DNA from 2 places in the Aquabacterium sp. A08 genome. Region 1 is predicted to be linked to the other one. Evidence: riboswitches for the same ligand, from Rfam matches in the RefSeq annotation. Region 1 holds a riboswitch; the other holds the start of a gene.
The links. Region 1 has a riboswitch for S-adenosylhomocysteine ahead of metH (methionine synthase). Riboswitches for the same ligand answer to the same signal wherever they lie in the genome.
Positions count from the first base shown of each region.

Region 2: another riboswitch for S-adenosylhomocysteine. It lies ahead of ahcY (adenosylhomocysteinase); the one in region 1 lies ahead of metH (methionine synthase).

Region 1 is NZ_JAAQQT010000686.1:3,763-10,957, forward strand. It holds gene HA630_RS17930 (GspE/PulE family protein) at 1-1,044, shown strand, start outside; gene metH (methionine synthase) at 1,135-3,885, opposite strand; S-adenosyl-L-homocysteine riboswitch at 3,932-4,026, opposite strand; gene HA630_RS17940 (gamma-glutamyl-gamma-aminobutyrate hydrolase family protein) at 4,035-4,772, opposite strand; gene ychF (redox-regulated ATPase YchF) at 4,840-5,934, opposite strand; tRNA gene HA630_RS17950 (tRNA-Phe) at 6,054-6,129, opposite strand; gene HA630_RS17955 (response regulator) at 6,155-6,847, opposite strand; gene HA630_RS17960 (ATP-binding protein) at 6,876-7,195, opposite strand, start outside.
Region 2 is NZ_JAAQQT010000601.1:12,157-19,351, reverse strand. It holds gene HA630_RS09090 (4Fe-4S binding protein) at 1-33, opposite strand, end outside; gene HA630_RS09085 (ParA family protein) at 64-684, opposite strand; gene HA630_RS09080 (hypothetical protein) at 692-1,081, opposite strand; gene HA630_RS09075 (HD-GYP domain-containing protein) at 1,141-2,382, opposite strand; tRNA gene HA630_RS09070 (tRNA-Pro) at 2,563-2,639, opposite strand; gene HA630_RS09065 (polyprenyl synthetase family protein) at 2,648-3,631, opposite strand; S-adenosyl-L-homocysteine riboswitch at 3,722-3,834, shown strand; gene ahcY (adenosylhomocysteinase) at 3,917-5,353, shown strand; gene HA630_RS09055 (TlyA family RNA methyltransferase) at 5,360-6,133, shown strand; gene metF (methylenetetrahydrofolate reductase [NAD(P)H]) at 6,118-6,948, shown strand; gene HA630_RS23570 (septal ring lytic transglycosylase RlpA family protein) at 7,162-7,195, shown strand, end outside.

The sequences.
Region 1 (7,195 bases):
CTCGACATCTCCGAGCGCCGCAAGCCGCAGGACGGCAAGATCGACTTCGCCAAGTTCTCGCCGCACCACCGGCTGGAGCTGCGGGTCGCCACCATTCCCACCCACAACGGTGCCGAAGACGTGGTGATGCGCCTGCTGTCCTCGGCCAAACCGCTGCCACTGGACCAGCTGGGCCTGACCCCGGACAACCTGCGTCCCTTGCGCGAAGCGGTGGAGCGCCCGCACGGCATGGTGCTGTGCGTCGGCCCCACCGGCTCGGGCAAGACGACCACGCTGCACTCCATCCTGCAGCACATCAACACCCCGGACCGCAAGATCTGGACGGCCGAGGACCCGATCGAGATCGGCAACCCCGACCTGCGCCAGGTGCAGGTCAACCCCAAGATCGACTGGACCTTCGCCAAGGCCCTGCGCGCCTTCCTGCGGGCCGACCCGGACGTGATCATGGTCGGCGAAATCCGCGACCCCGAGACCGCGCAGGTGGCGATCGAAGCCTCGCTGACCGGGCACCTGGTGCTGTCCACCCTGCACACCAACAGCGCGGCTGAAACCGTGGTGCGCCTGCTGGACATGGGCATGGACCCGTTCAACTTCGCCGACTCGCTGCTGGGCGTGCTGGCCCAGCGCCTGGTGCGGCGGCTGTGCAGCGCCTGTGTGCAGAGCACCCCGGCCGATGCCGCCTGGGCCGAGGAGCTGCTGCTGGACTACCTGCACGGCTTCCCGGCCGCGCAGCGCCCCGACGCCGACGCCCTGCGCTCGGCCTGGATCGCCAGCCACGGCCAGGGCGGCCAGCTGGTGCGCCACCACGCGCCGGGCTGCCCGGCCTGCGACCAGTCGGGCTACAAGGGCCGCGCCGGCGTGCACGAGTGGCTGGCGGTGGACCCGACCCTGCGCCGGTTGATCCAGACCAAAGCCCCGTCCGACGCGCTGCAGCAGAGCGCGATGGCCACCGGCCATTTCCGCACACTGCGGCAGGACGGCATCCTCAAGGTGCTGCAGGGCCTGACCACCATCGACGAGGTGCGGGCCCACTGCAGCCACTGACCGCCACCACCCGGCCGGACCGCGGGTTGCGGCACCCGGTCGGCGTGCGGTGCGTGGCGGGCCCCGGCCGTCAGACGCGGCCCGGCCGGTTCAGAGGTTGGGCGCCAGCAGGCGTTCCAGCTCGGCTTCGGGCAGCCCGCGGCGGCGGGCCATGTCGGCCAGCTGGTCGTGGCCGATCTTGCCGACGTTGAAATAGGTCGCGGCCGGGTGGGCGATGTAGAACCCGCTCACGCTGGCCGCCGGGGTCATGGCCAGGCTCTCGGTCAGACCCATGCCGATCTCGCTGCACTGCAGCAGGTCGAACATGGCGCGCTTGACAGAGTGGTCGGGGCAAGCGGGATAGCCGGGCGCGGGGCGAATCCCCTGGTACTTTTCAGCAATCAGCTCGTCGTTGCCCAGGTCTTCGTGTGGCGCGTAGCCCCACAGGTCGGTGCGCACGCGCTGGTGCAGGCATTCGGCAAAGGCCTCGGCCAGTCGGTCGGCCAGGGCCTTGAGCAGAATGGCGTTGTAGTCGTCCTGCGCGGCCTCGAAGGCGGCGGCGCGCTTGTCAGCGCCGATGCCCGCCGTCACCGCGAACAGGCCCACGTGGTCGGCCACGCCCGTGGCCTGCGGCGCCACAAAGTCCGCCAGGCAGCGGCTGGGGCGCATCACGCCATCGATTTCCTGCTTCTCGGTCTGCTGGCGCAGGCCGTGCCAGGTCAGCGCCACCTGGGTGCGGGACTCGTCGGTGTAGAGCGCAATGTCGTCGTCGTTCACCGTGTGGGCGGGGTACAGCCCCACCACCGCGTTGGCGGTCAGCCAGCGGCCGTCCACGATCTTTTTCAGCATGGCCTGGGCATCGGCCAACACCTTGCGGGCCTGCTCGCCCACCACCTCGTCGTCCAAAATGGCGGGGTACGGGCCGGCCAAATCCCAGGTCTGGAAGAACGGGCCCCAGTCGATGTAAGCGGCCAGTTCACCCAGGTCGAAGTTCTTGAACACGCGCCGGCCCAGGAACTTGGGCGCTACCGGGGTGTAGGCGTCCCAGTCCAACGGGGTTTTGTTGGCGCGTGCCTTGGCCAGCGGCCACAGCGGCGTCTGCTTCTTGTTGGCGTGCTGGGTGCGCACCTGGTCGTAGTCGGCGGTCAGTTCGGCCAGGAACGCGGGCTTGGCCTCCCCCAGCAGGTTCTGCGCCACGCCCACGCTGCGCGAGGCGTCGGGCACGTAGACCACCGGGCCGCTGTAGTTCGGCGCAATTTTCACCGCCGTGTGCACGCGGCTGCAGGTGGCGCCGCCGATGAGCAACGGAATGCCGCGCTCGCGGAAGTACGGGTCTTTTTCCATCTCAGACGCGACGTACTGCATCTCCTCCAAGCTGGGGGTGATCAGGCCAGACAGACCCACGATGTCAGCGCCCACCTCTTTGGCCTTGGCCAGAATTTCGTGGCACGGCACCATCACGCCCATGTTCACCACGTCGAAGTTGTTGCACTGCAAGACCACCGTCACGATGTTCTTGCCGATGTCGTGCACGTCGCCCTTGACGGTGGCGATCACGATTTTGCCCTTGCTCTTGACGTCGCCCCCGGCGGCTTCCAACTGGCGCTTTTCTTCCTCGATGTAGGGCACCAGGTGGGCCACGGCCTGCTTCATCACGCGGGCGCTCTTCACCACCTGCGGCAGGAACATCTTGCCCTGGCCGAACAGGTCGCCCACCACGTTCATGCCGTCCATCAGCGGGCCTTCGATCACGTGCAGCGGGCGGCCGCCGTCGGCGCGCAAGGCCTGCCACATCTCCTCGGTGTCTTCAGTGATGAACTCGTTCTGGCCGTGCACCAGCGCGTGCTTCAGGCGCTCGCGCACCGGCAGCGCGCGCCAGGCGTACTTGGCGGAATCGTCCTTGGCCGCGCCTTTGACGGTTTCGGCGATCTCCAGCAGGCGCTCGGTTGCGTCCGGCCGGCGGTTCAGCACCACGTCTTCCACGCGCTCGCGCAGTTCGGGGTCCAGGTCGTCGTACACGCCGACCATGCCGGCGTTGACGATGCCCATGTCCATGCCCGCCTGGATGGCGTGGTACAGAAACACGGTGTGGATGGCCTCGCGCACCGGCTCGTTGCCGCGGAAGCTGAACGACACGTTGGACACGCCGCCGCTCACCTTGGCGCCCGGCAGGTGCTGCTTGATCCAGCGGGTGGCGTTGATGAAGTCCACCGCGTAGTTGTTGTGTTCCTCGATGCCGGTGGCGATGGCGAAGATGTTCGGGTCGAAGATGATGTCTTCGCACGGGAAGCCCACCTCGTCCACCAGGATGCGGTAGGCCCGCTCGCAGATCTCGATTTTGCGCTCGTAGGTGTCGGCCTGGCCCTGCTCGTCAAAAGCCATCACCACGGTGGCGGCGCCGTAGCGCCGGATCAACCGGGCCTGACGCTTGAACTCCTCCACTCCCTCTTTCATCGAGATGGAATTGACCACGCTCTTGCCCTGCACGCACTTCAGCCCGGCCTCGATCACGCTCCACTTGGACGAATCGATCATCACCGGCACGCGGGCGATGTCGGGCTCGCCGGCCATGAGGTTGAGGAAACGCACCATGGCGGCCTGGCTGTCGAGCATGGCCTCGTCCATGTTCACGTCCACGATCTGCGCACCGTTTTCCACCTGCTGGCGCGCCACGGCCAGGGCTTCCTCGTACTGGCCGTTCAAGATCATGCGCGCGAACGCCTTGGAGCCGGTGACGTTGGTGCGCTCGCCGATGTTGACGAACAGGCTGTGCTCATCGATGGCCAGCAGCTCCAGGCCGGACAACAGCATGGGGGGCACGGAAGACGGGGCGGCGGCGCGGTCCGGGTGGTCAGGGTTCACGGTGTGGGGGGCGGTAGGGGGCACGGCACTCACCTGCAAAGCAGTCGTCAGGTGAGCGCGGTTGGGACGGGAAGGGGCCAAGCCTGACGGCGCGCCCCACCGGCGGGCGGGGGACGCGCGGTTGCAGCGCTCCTTGGCAAGCCGCTATTTTATCGGGCAGCGGCCAGAAACGCGTCCAGCAGCGGATGGCAGTCCAGCAGGTCGCCGTTGAGGTGGTGGAATTCCGGGTGCCACTGCACCCCGCACACGAAGCTGCGCCCCTGCCAGCGGATGGCCTCGACCACGCCGTCGTGGGCGGTCGCCTCGACCACCACGTCCTTGCCCAGGCGCTGCACCGCCTGGTGGTGGATGGACGCCACCTGCCCGCCGGCCACCCCGCCGAACCACTGGGCGAACTGGCCCCCAGGGGTGAAGGTGACCGCGTGCGCATTGCGGTCGTAGGCCGGGGTTTCATGGCCGTGCGAGTCGGGGCACTGGGTCGGCAGGTCCTGGTACAGGCTGCCACCCAGGGCCACGTTGATCAGCTGCATGCCGCGGCAGATGCCCAGGATGGGCTTGCCCGCCTCCATGAACTCGTGCACCAGCTCCAGTTCATAGGCGTCGCGCACCGGGTCACCGCTCCACTCGGGCTTGAGCGGCTCCTCGCCGTAGGCGCGCGGGCTCACGTCGGCACCGCCCTGCAAAATCAGGCCGTCCAGGTACTCCGCGTAGTCGCGGATGCGGATGTTGCTGCGCAGCAGCGCCCCGTCCTGCAGCACCGACGGCACCATCAGCACCAGCGTGTCGCGCGAGGCCGCCCACTGCGCCACCGACTGCTCCAGCACCTGCAGGGTTTTGGTCTGCAGCCCCACCCCGCCCCGCTCCGGGTGGGCAATGCGGGCGGACAAACCGATGTGAACCGGGCGGCGACGACCAAACACAGGCAACTCCAGCAGTCAGGGTTGCCCGTGGGAGTCAGACGTTGAACAGGAAGTTCATCACGTCGCCGTCTTTGACGACGTAGTCCTTGCCCTCGGCGCGCATCTTGCCCGCGTCCTTGGCGCCCTGCTCGCCCTGGTAGGCGATGTAGTCGTCAAAACCGATGGTCTGGGCGCGGATGAAGCCGCGCTCGAAGTCGCCGTGGATGACGCCCGCCGCCTGCGGCGCGGTGTCGCCGATGTGGATGGTCCAGGCGCGCACCTCTTTCACGCCGGCGGTGAAATAGGTTTGCAGGCCCAACAGCTTGAAGCCGGCGCGGATCAGGCGGTTCAGGCCGGGTTCGTCCTGGCCCAACTCCTTCAAGAACTCCAGCCGGTCGGCGTCGTCCATTTCGCTCAGTTCGGCCTCGATCTTGGCGCAGATGGCCACCACCGGGGCGTTTTGCTGGTCGGCGTATTCGCGCAGGCGGTCCAGGAAGGGGTTGTTCTCGAAACCGTCTTCGCTGACGTTGCCCACAAACATGGCCGGCTTGGCGGTGATCAGGCACAACGGCTTCAGGATGGCGCGCTCTTCGTCGCCCAGCTCCAGCGTGCGCACCGGCTTGCCCTGGTCCAGCACCGCCTGCACCTTGGTCAGCACCTGCACCAGCTTGGCCGCTTCCTTGTCGTTGCCGCTCTTGGCGGCCTTGGTGTAGCGCTGCAGGCTTTTTTCCACCGTGCCCAGGTCGGCCAGGCACAGCTCGGTCTGGATCACCTCGATGTCCGCGATCGGGTCCACCTTGTTGGCCACGTGGATGACGTTGTCGTCTTCAAAACAGCGCACCACGTTGACGATGGCATCGGTTTCGCGGATGTGGGCCAGGAACTGGTTGCCCAAGCCCTCGCCCTGGCTGGCCCCGGCCACCAGACCGGCGATGTCCACGAACTCCACAATCGCCGGCACGATGCGCTCGGGCTGGATGATGGCGGCCAGCTGCTGCAGGCGCGGGTCCGGCACCTCGACCACGCCCACGTTGGGCTCGATGGTGCAGAAGGGGTAGTTCTCGGCCGCGATGCCGGCCTTGGTCAGGGCGTTGAACAGGGTGGATTTGCCGACGTTGGGCAGGCCGACGATGCCGCACTTGAGAGACATGGAATTTCCTTACGTACCGGCCTGATGAACGGCCATCACACCGGGCAAAAAAAAAGCGACCGCAGGCACGGTCGCTTTTTCGGGGTTGCCTGCCCAACCGGGTTGGAACAAGAACTGTTTGGTGGCCTGGGACGGAATCGAACCATCGACACGCGGATTTTCAATCCGCTGCTCTACCAACTGAGCTACCGGGCCAAGACCGTTACTATAACACAGGTTTTCAGGCCCCGGAACGCTTGGAGCGAGAAAGATCCACGCCGAGCTGTTTCAGCTTGCGGTAGAGGTGGGTGCGCTCCAGCCCGGTCTTCTCGGCCACGCGGGTCATGGAGCCCTGCTCCTTGGCCAGGTGGAATTCAAAGTAGGCCTTTTCAAAGGCGTCGCGCGCCTCGCGCAGCGGCACGTCCAGGTCGAAGGGCTGCACCGACGGCTCCGTCACTGGCGCGGCACCGGCCGGGGCGTCGGGCAACGGGGGCAGGCCGAGGGGGCTCGGCCCCTCGGCCGAGGCGGGCGGCGCCAGCCCGGCCGGCTTGGGCGGCACCGGTTTGGCGGCCGCCTTGTTCAGGCCCTTTTCCACCGCCTGCAGCAGTTTTTGCAGGGTGATGGGTTTTTCCAGGAAGGCCATGGCGCCGATGCGGGTCGCCTCCACCGCGGTGTCGATGGTGGCGTGCCCGCTCATCATGATGACCGGCATGGTCAGCAGGCCGCTGCTCGACCACTCCTTGAGCAGGGTCACGCCGTCGGTGTCGGGCATCCAGATGTCCAGCAGCACCAGGTCGGGGTGGCCGTTGGCGCGCAGTTCGCGCGCGCGGGCGGCGTTTTCGGCCACCTCCACCGCGTGTCCCTCGTCGTTCAGGATTTCGAACAACAGGTCCCGGATGCCCAGTTCGTCATCCACCACCAGTATGTTTGCCATGGTGTGCGTCGTGCCTTTTGTGCAGAGCTCAATGATGTTGCATATTTGCAACCCTGAATGATAGCGAGACTTTCGCGCCGCGCACCTCGCCGCCGTCGAGGCGCTGGGCGATCTCGACCCGGCCGCCGTGCTCGTCCATGATTTTCTTGACCACCGCCAGCCCGAGCCCGGTGCCCTTGGCCTTGGTGGTGACGTAGGGCTCGAAGGCGCGCTTGAGGATGGGCTCGGCAAAGCCGGGGCCGTGGTCCAGCACCTGCAGGCGCACCCAGCGCCCGCTGTCGGACGGGCGGGTGCGCAGCAACACCGGCCCGGCCCCGGGCGGGGTGGCGTCCTGGGCGTTCTGCACCA
Region 2 (7,195 bases), on a different contig from region 1:
GATGACCGGGAGGCGGCGGCGTTCGGGGTTCACTGGGGGGAGGGGCGGGGCCCGCCGGGGCGGTCAGTCCGCGTCCAGCCAGGCGCAGATCGGCGCCCAGTCGTCCAGGTCTTTGGCCACGCGCCCGGGGGCCACATCGAACAGCGTCAGGCCGTGCAGCGCCAGCCGCACGTAGTTCTGCGTGTCGCGCAAATGGCCCAGCACCGGAAAGCCCAGCCCCTCGGCGAAGGCCCGTAGCCGCTCCGCGGCGATGGTGCGCTGGTCCACCCGCATGCCCACCACCGCGATGTCCAGGTCCGCCGCCCGCCGGCGTTCCTGCAGTTCGTCGAGGAATTGGCGGGTGGCCAGCATGTCGAACAGGCTGGGTTGCAGCGGGATCAGCAGCTTGTCGGCGCGTTTGAGCACCTCTTTCAGGCCCTTGCCGTGCAGGCCGGCCGGGGTGTCCAGCACCACGTGGGTGGTGCCCCGGGGCGGGCGCAGCACCTCGCTGCCCGACGCGTCCCAGCCCACGATGGGCCGGGCCTCGGGCGGGCGGATGCCCAGCCAGCCGCTCGACGACTGCTGCCGGTCGGCGTCGCCCAGCATGACGGTGCGCCCCTGGCGCGCCAGGTAACCCGCCACGTTGGTGGACAGGGTGGACTTGCCCACCCCGCCCTTGGGGTTGGCGACGACGATGACGGGCATGGCGTGCTCAGGCCACGGGGGGCTTGGCCGCGGACGCACGGCGCGCTGGGCGTGCGCGTGGCGCGCGGGCCACTGTCGGGGCGGCATCGGCGGCGCTGGACGCGGGTGCCGGGGTGTCAATGGCTGGCGTTGCATCGGTGGCCGCTTCCACCGCCGGCCGGCCGGTTTTCAGGGTGGGCACCGCACCCAGGGCTTTTTTCAGGGCGGCGTCGCTCAGGCCATCCAGCGCCTTCAGGCCGGCCCGCAGCAGCTCGCTCTTTTTCACCGCCAGCGACAGGCCCAGCGCCCGGGTCTTGAGGGCTTCGATGCGCACGTATTCGTCTTTGGGCATGCAGAAGCTGTCCCGCACCAGCTTCATTTTCTTGGGCTTGTCGGCGTCGCGTGTTTTCTGGCTCATGGCTGTTCCAAGGGAGTGAATCTTGTAAACAGTATATACCGTATGTGTGGTTGATGGGGCTAGGTGGTCGCCGCGGTCTCGCCCTGGCGGGCGGCGGTGTACAGCTCGTCGAGGTGCGCCAGCAGCGTGGTGGTCACGGTGGCGTCCACGCTGCCTTCGGCCTGCCGCTGGCGCATGAAGTCCGCCACCGCGTCGCGGTCCAGTCCCGCACGGTAGGGGCGGTCCTGGACCATGGCCTGGAAAATGTCCGCCACCCGCAGAATGCGGGCTTCCAGCGGCAGTTGATCCGCGTCCAGTCCATGCGGGTAGCCGTGGCCACCGGGGGCTTCGTGGTGGTCAGCCGCCCAGGCGGTGATGTGCTCGAACCCCCGGATTTTTTTGAGGATTTGCAGCGTCTCAAAGCTGTGGGTGTTCATCACAAGGCGCTCATCGGGGTCCAGCGGGCCGGGCTTTTCCAGGATGTGGTCAGGCACCCGCAGTTTGCCGATGTCGTGCAGCAGGCCAGCGATTTCCAGTTCCTCACAGCGTTCGGGCGCCACCCCCAACCGTTCGGCCAACCGGCGCGCGACCTGGGCCACGCCGAGCGAGTGCGTCTGCGTGAAACGGCATTTGGTGTCCACGATTTGCGAGAACAGCCGCGCCAGTTGCCGCAGTTCGGTGTGCGACAGCGTGCAGGGCAGGGCGTTGCGGGCCATGTCGCCCAGGTAGTTGTGCAGGGCGCTGGCTTCCAGGTTCAGCCAGAAGGCTTCGTGGGTCGAGGCGCGCAGGAAAGCCTCAACCAGGATGGGGTCGAAATAGCGGCCACTGTGCCGGACGATGGCTGCGCGCGCGTCCGGGCTGTGCCGCAGCGCCTGACCGCTGGCGTAGTACGGGGCCAGGGTGGCATCCACCCGGTCCACCAGCAGGATCAGGTTGGCCGCCCGCGCGGTGTGATCGTCCACTTTCAGGCGCTGCAGTTCGTCCCAGCGGGTGTGGTGGTACAGCACGGGCAGGGCCATGTCGCGCAGCGGCGCAAAGTCCTTGAGCAGTTCGTACCCCACACGGCAGTGGGTTTGCGAGCCGGTCCAGTCGAATTCGCTCACCAAGTGCAAATGGGTTTCGGTGTTGGACACGCCCACGTCGTGCAGCAGCCCCAGGTCGAACAAAAAACGCACCTGTGCGTCATCGGCACCCAGGGTTTTGGCGCATTCGGCGGCCATCACCCCCACGCGTTTGCCGTGGGCCACATCGTCGATGCCCACGAGGTCCAGGGCATCGGACAGGGCGTAAACGAATTGTCGGAGGTCGGCGGTGATGCTCATGCGGGGCGCGGCGGTGTAACCTGGAGCGTTCATTGTGGCGCCAACCCGGCGTTGTGGCCAGGGGAGGCCGTGGAACGTTGGGGGGGGGCGCGTTCGAGCGCATCGGCGGCGGGCGCCGGGCTCAAAAACAACAAAGCCCCAGCAAGTGGGGCTTTGGGTGACGATGTGTCAAAGAATTCCTGGTCGGGGTGAGAGGATTCGAACCTCCGGCCTCTACGTCCCGAACGTAGCGCTCTACCAGGCTAAGCTACACCCCGATGGGTTCTCAGGAGCGTCGCTCCAACAGAACAGCCGCCAATTGTACCAAACCTTCGGCGTAAAAATTCGCGGGCAGTGCACGTGCCGCGTCGATCGCACGTTGCGCCTCGGCCATGGCCGCCCGGCGCGCGTCTTCCAGGCCGCCGCTGTCCTTGACGACGCGCAAAATCTCGTCCAGTTGCGCGGTGTCGCCCTGCTCGATGGCCGCGCGGATCATCGCCGCGTCGGCCGGGTCGCAGCGGCGCAGGGTGCAGATGATGGGCAGGGTCACCTTGCCTTCGCGCAGGTCGTCGCCCAGGTTCTTGCCCAGCTCGGCGGCGTTGCCCTCGTAGTCCAGCACGTCGTCCACCACCTGGAAGGCGGCGCCCAGGGCCTGGCCGTAGTCGGCGCAACGGGCTTCCAGCCCGGCGTCGGCACCCGCCAGGATGGCGGCCAGGCGGGCGCTGGCCTCGAACAGCTTGGCCGTCTTGGCACGGATCACGCGCAGGTAGGCCTGCTCGTCCAGCGAGGCGTCGTGCATGTTCATCAGCTGCAGCACCTCGCCCTCGGCGATCACGTTGGTCGCGTCGGCCAGCACCTGCATGATGCGCATGTTGCCCGCGTCCACCATCATCTGGAAGGCGCGGGAGTAGAGGAAGTCGCCCACCAGCACGCTGGCGGCGTTGCCGAACACCTGGTTGGCGGTGTCGCGGCCGCGGCGCAGGGTGGATTCGTCCACCACATCGTCGTGCAGCAGGGTGGCGGTGTGGATGAATTCCACCACCGCGGCCAGGCTGTGCCGGCGCGGGTCGGTGCAACCCAGTGCGCCGCACAGCAGCAGCAGCAGGGCGGGGCGCACCCGCTTGCCGCCGGCACCGATGATGTATTCGGCCACCTGGCCCACCAGCGGCACGTCGCTGCTCAGGCTCTGCTGGATCACCGCGTCCACGGCCCGCATGTCGGCGGCCACGAGGGACAGGGCGTTGGGAGGGGTGGGCGTGGGCTGGCTCAAGGCGGGGTCCGGCTGGGGTTTGGGCGATTATAGAGAGGCACTCCCCGGCGCTCGCTTGGCAAGCTGCCGTACCTCTCTCTATAATACAGGTCTGCCGAGGAGCGTTGCAGCGTCCACACCCGGGTGATCCGGCCCACGGGACGCGAGGCTCGGCAGTCGGTCAAGCCGCGCTTGGCCTCCATCCGCAACGACGCTCACCCACTGGCCGTGCGGTGAGTTCCTTTTTCTCCGAGTCAGTGGTTTTTTGACGACGCTTCGTCCGCGAAGCTGTGCTTTGGAGCCACCATGAACGCATCCCTGAAACACCCCGTGAACGCCGACTGCGCCATCACCGACATCGGTCTGGCCGAGTGGGGCCGCAAGGAAATCCGCATCGCCGAAACCGAAATGCCCGGTCTGATGGCCATTCGCGAGGAATTCGCGGCCAAGCAGCCCCTGAAGGGCGCGCGCATCACCGGTTCGCTGCACATGACCATCCAGACGGCGGTGCTGATCGAGACCCTGCAGGCCTTGGGCGCGCAAGTCCGCTGGGCCTCGTGCAACATCTTCTCCACCCAGGACCACGCCGCCGCCGCCATCGCCGCCAACGGCACGCCGGTGTTCGCCGTCAAGGGCGAAACCCTGGTCGACTACTGGGACTACACCCACCGCATCTTCGACTTCGGCGCCAAGGGCACCGAGGGCGAAGGCCCCAACATGATTCTGGACGACGGCGGCGACGCAACGCTGCTGATGCACCTGGGCAAGCAGGCCGAAAAAGACCAGAGCGTGCTGGCCAACCCCGGCAGCGATGAAGAGCGCATCTTGTTTGCGGCCATCAAAGCCAAGCTGGCCGAGGACAGCACCTGGTACAGCCGCAAGAGCGCCCAGATCATCGGCGTGACCGAAGAGACCACCACCGGCGTGCACCGCCTGAAGGAAATGTCGGCCAAGGGCACGCTGATGTTCCGCGCCATCAACGTCAACGACTCGGTCACCAAGTCCAAGTTCGACAACCTGTACGGCTGCCGCGAGTCGCTGGTGGACGGCATCAAGCGCGCCACCGACGTGATGATCGCCGGCAAGGTGGCCGTGGTCGCCGGTTACGGCGACGTGGGCAAGGGCAGTGCCCAAGCCCTGCGTGCCCTGAGCGCCCAAGTGTGGGTGACCGAGATCGACCCCATCAACGCCCTCCAGGCCGCGATGGAAGGCTACAAGGTCGTGACCATGGAGTGGGCCGCCGACAAGGCCGACATTTTCGTGACCACCACCGGCAACCGCGACGTCATCACCTACGAGCACATGGCCGCCATGAAAGACCAGGCCATTGTCTGCAACATCGGCCACTTCGACAACGAGATCCAGGTGGCCAAGCTCGAAGAGAAGTGCCAGTGGGAAGAGGTCAAGCCCCAGGTGGACCACGTGATCTTCCCGGACGGCAAGCGCATCATCCTGCTGGCCAAAGGCCGCCTGGTGAACCTGGGTTGCGGCACCGGCCACCCCAGCTTCGTGATGTCCAGCTCCTTCGCCAACCAGACCATCGCCCAGATCGAGCTGTTCTGCCACCCCGAAGGCTACGACGTGGGCAAGGTCTATGTGCTGCCCAAGCACCTGGACGAGAAGGTCGCGCGCCTGCACCTGAAGAAGGTCGGCGCCATGCTGACCGAGTTGAGCGACGAGCAGGCCGCCTACATCGGCGTGCCCAAGCAGGGCCCGTACAAGCCCGACACCTACCGCTACTGACCGGCCATGCGCGCGGACCAGTTGCTCGTCGAACGGGGCCTGGCCGCGTCGCGCTCGCAGGCCCAGCGGTTGATCGCCGCGGGGGTGCGCTGGCGACTGCCCGCCGCGGGTGAAGGCGCTTGGCGCCCCGTGGCCAAGAGCGGCGAGGCGGTGCCGGCCCATGCCGAGCTGGCCCTGACCGATGCCGCCGAGTCGCGCTATGTGTCGCGCGGGGGCCTGAAGCTCGAGGGCGCCCTGCGCCACACCGGGGTGCCGGTGCATGGGGCGGTGTGCCTGGACGTGGGCCAAAGCACCGGCGGTTTCACCGATTGTTTGCTGCAACACGGCGCCGCCCAGGTGGTGGGCGTGGACGTGGGCCAGGGACAGTTGCACCCCCGCCTGCGCCAGGACGCGCGCGTGACGGCGGTGGAGAAATGCAACGCCCGCGAACTGTCGGCCGCGCGCCTGCAGGCCGCCGCCGGGGCCCAGGCCACCGGGCCGTTCGACCTGGTGGTGGGGGACCTCTCCTTCATCTCGCAAACGCTGGTGTGGCCGGCACTGGTGCCGCTGCTGCGACCCGGGGGGAACGGCCTGCTGATGCTGGTCAAGCCCCAGTTCGAGCTGCAGCCGCAGGACATTGGCAAAGGCGGTCTGGTCAAGGACGCGAGCCGCTACGCGCAGGTGCAGGCGCGCATGGCGCAAGCCTGCGCCGCGAACGGCCTCACCCTGCGGGCCTATTTTGAAAGCGCCATCACCGGCGGTGATGGCAACCGGGAGTTTTTCGTATGGGCTTGCCCCTGAGTTTTGAGTTTTTTCCGCCCAAGACGGCGGAAGGCGCGACCAAGTTGCGCGCCGTGCGCGAGAAGCTGTACGCCAAGCGGCCCGAATTCTGTTCGGTGACCTACGGCGCGGGCGGCTCCACCCAAGACGGCACCTTGCAAACCGTGCAGGCGATTCTGGACGAAGGCCAGAGCGGCGCGTCGCATTTCACCTGCGTCGGTGCCACCCGCGAGTCGGTGCGCGAAAAGCTGGCCTTGTTCCAGCGCATGGGGCTGCGCCGCCTGGTCGCCTTGCGCGGCGATCTGCCCAGCGGTTACGGTGCCATGGGCGAGTTCCGGTACGCCGCCGATCTGGTCCAGTTCATCCGCGCCGAAACCGGCGACCACTTCCACCTGGAGGTGGCCGCCTACCCCGAAATGCACCCGCAGGCCAAGTCGCCCGAGGCCGACGTGGACGCCTACGTGGCCAAGGTGCGCGCCGGGGCCAACTCGGCCATCACCCAGTTCTTCTTCAACACCGACGCCTACTTCCGCTTTGTGGACGACGCCTACGCCAAGGGCGCCGACATCCCGGTGGTGCCGGGCATCATGCCCATCATCAACGCCAGCGGCATCCTGCGCTTCGCCGACAGCTGCGGCGCCGAGGTGCCGCGCTGGATCCGCCTGCGCCTGCAGGCGTATGGCGACGACGTCGAATCGATCAAGGCGTTTGGCCTGGACGTGGTGACCGACCTGTGCGACCAACTGCGCACCGCGGGCGTGCCCGGCCTGCACTTCTACACCATGAACCAGAGCGAAGCCACGCTGGCGATTTGCGACCGCCTGGGCCTGGGCTGAAGCGTGCGGATGGGCCGCGTGGGGTCTGGGCTGGCCCTGGGGTGGGTGTGTTGGCTGGCCGCGGCGGCAGCCGCTCAAGCCCTGCCCGAGGCCACGGCCCTGGTCCTGGCGCCGGGCCTCGAAGCCGCGGTGGCAGACGTTGATGTCGGCGTTGAAGCTCTGCCTGAGGCTGAGGCTGAGGCTGAGGCCGGCCCGCAGCCGGCGCCCCAGCCCTTGCAGCAAGGGCTGGCCTCGTTTTACCACCAGC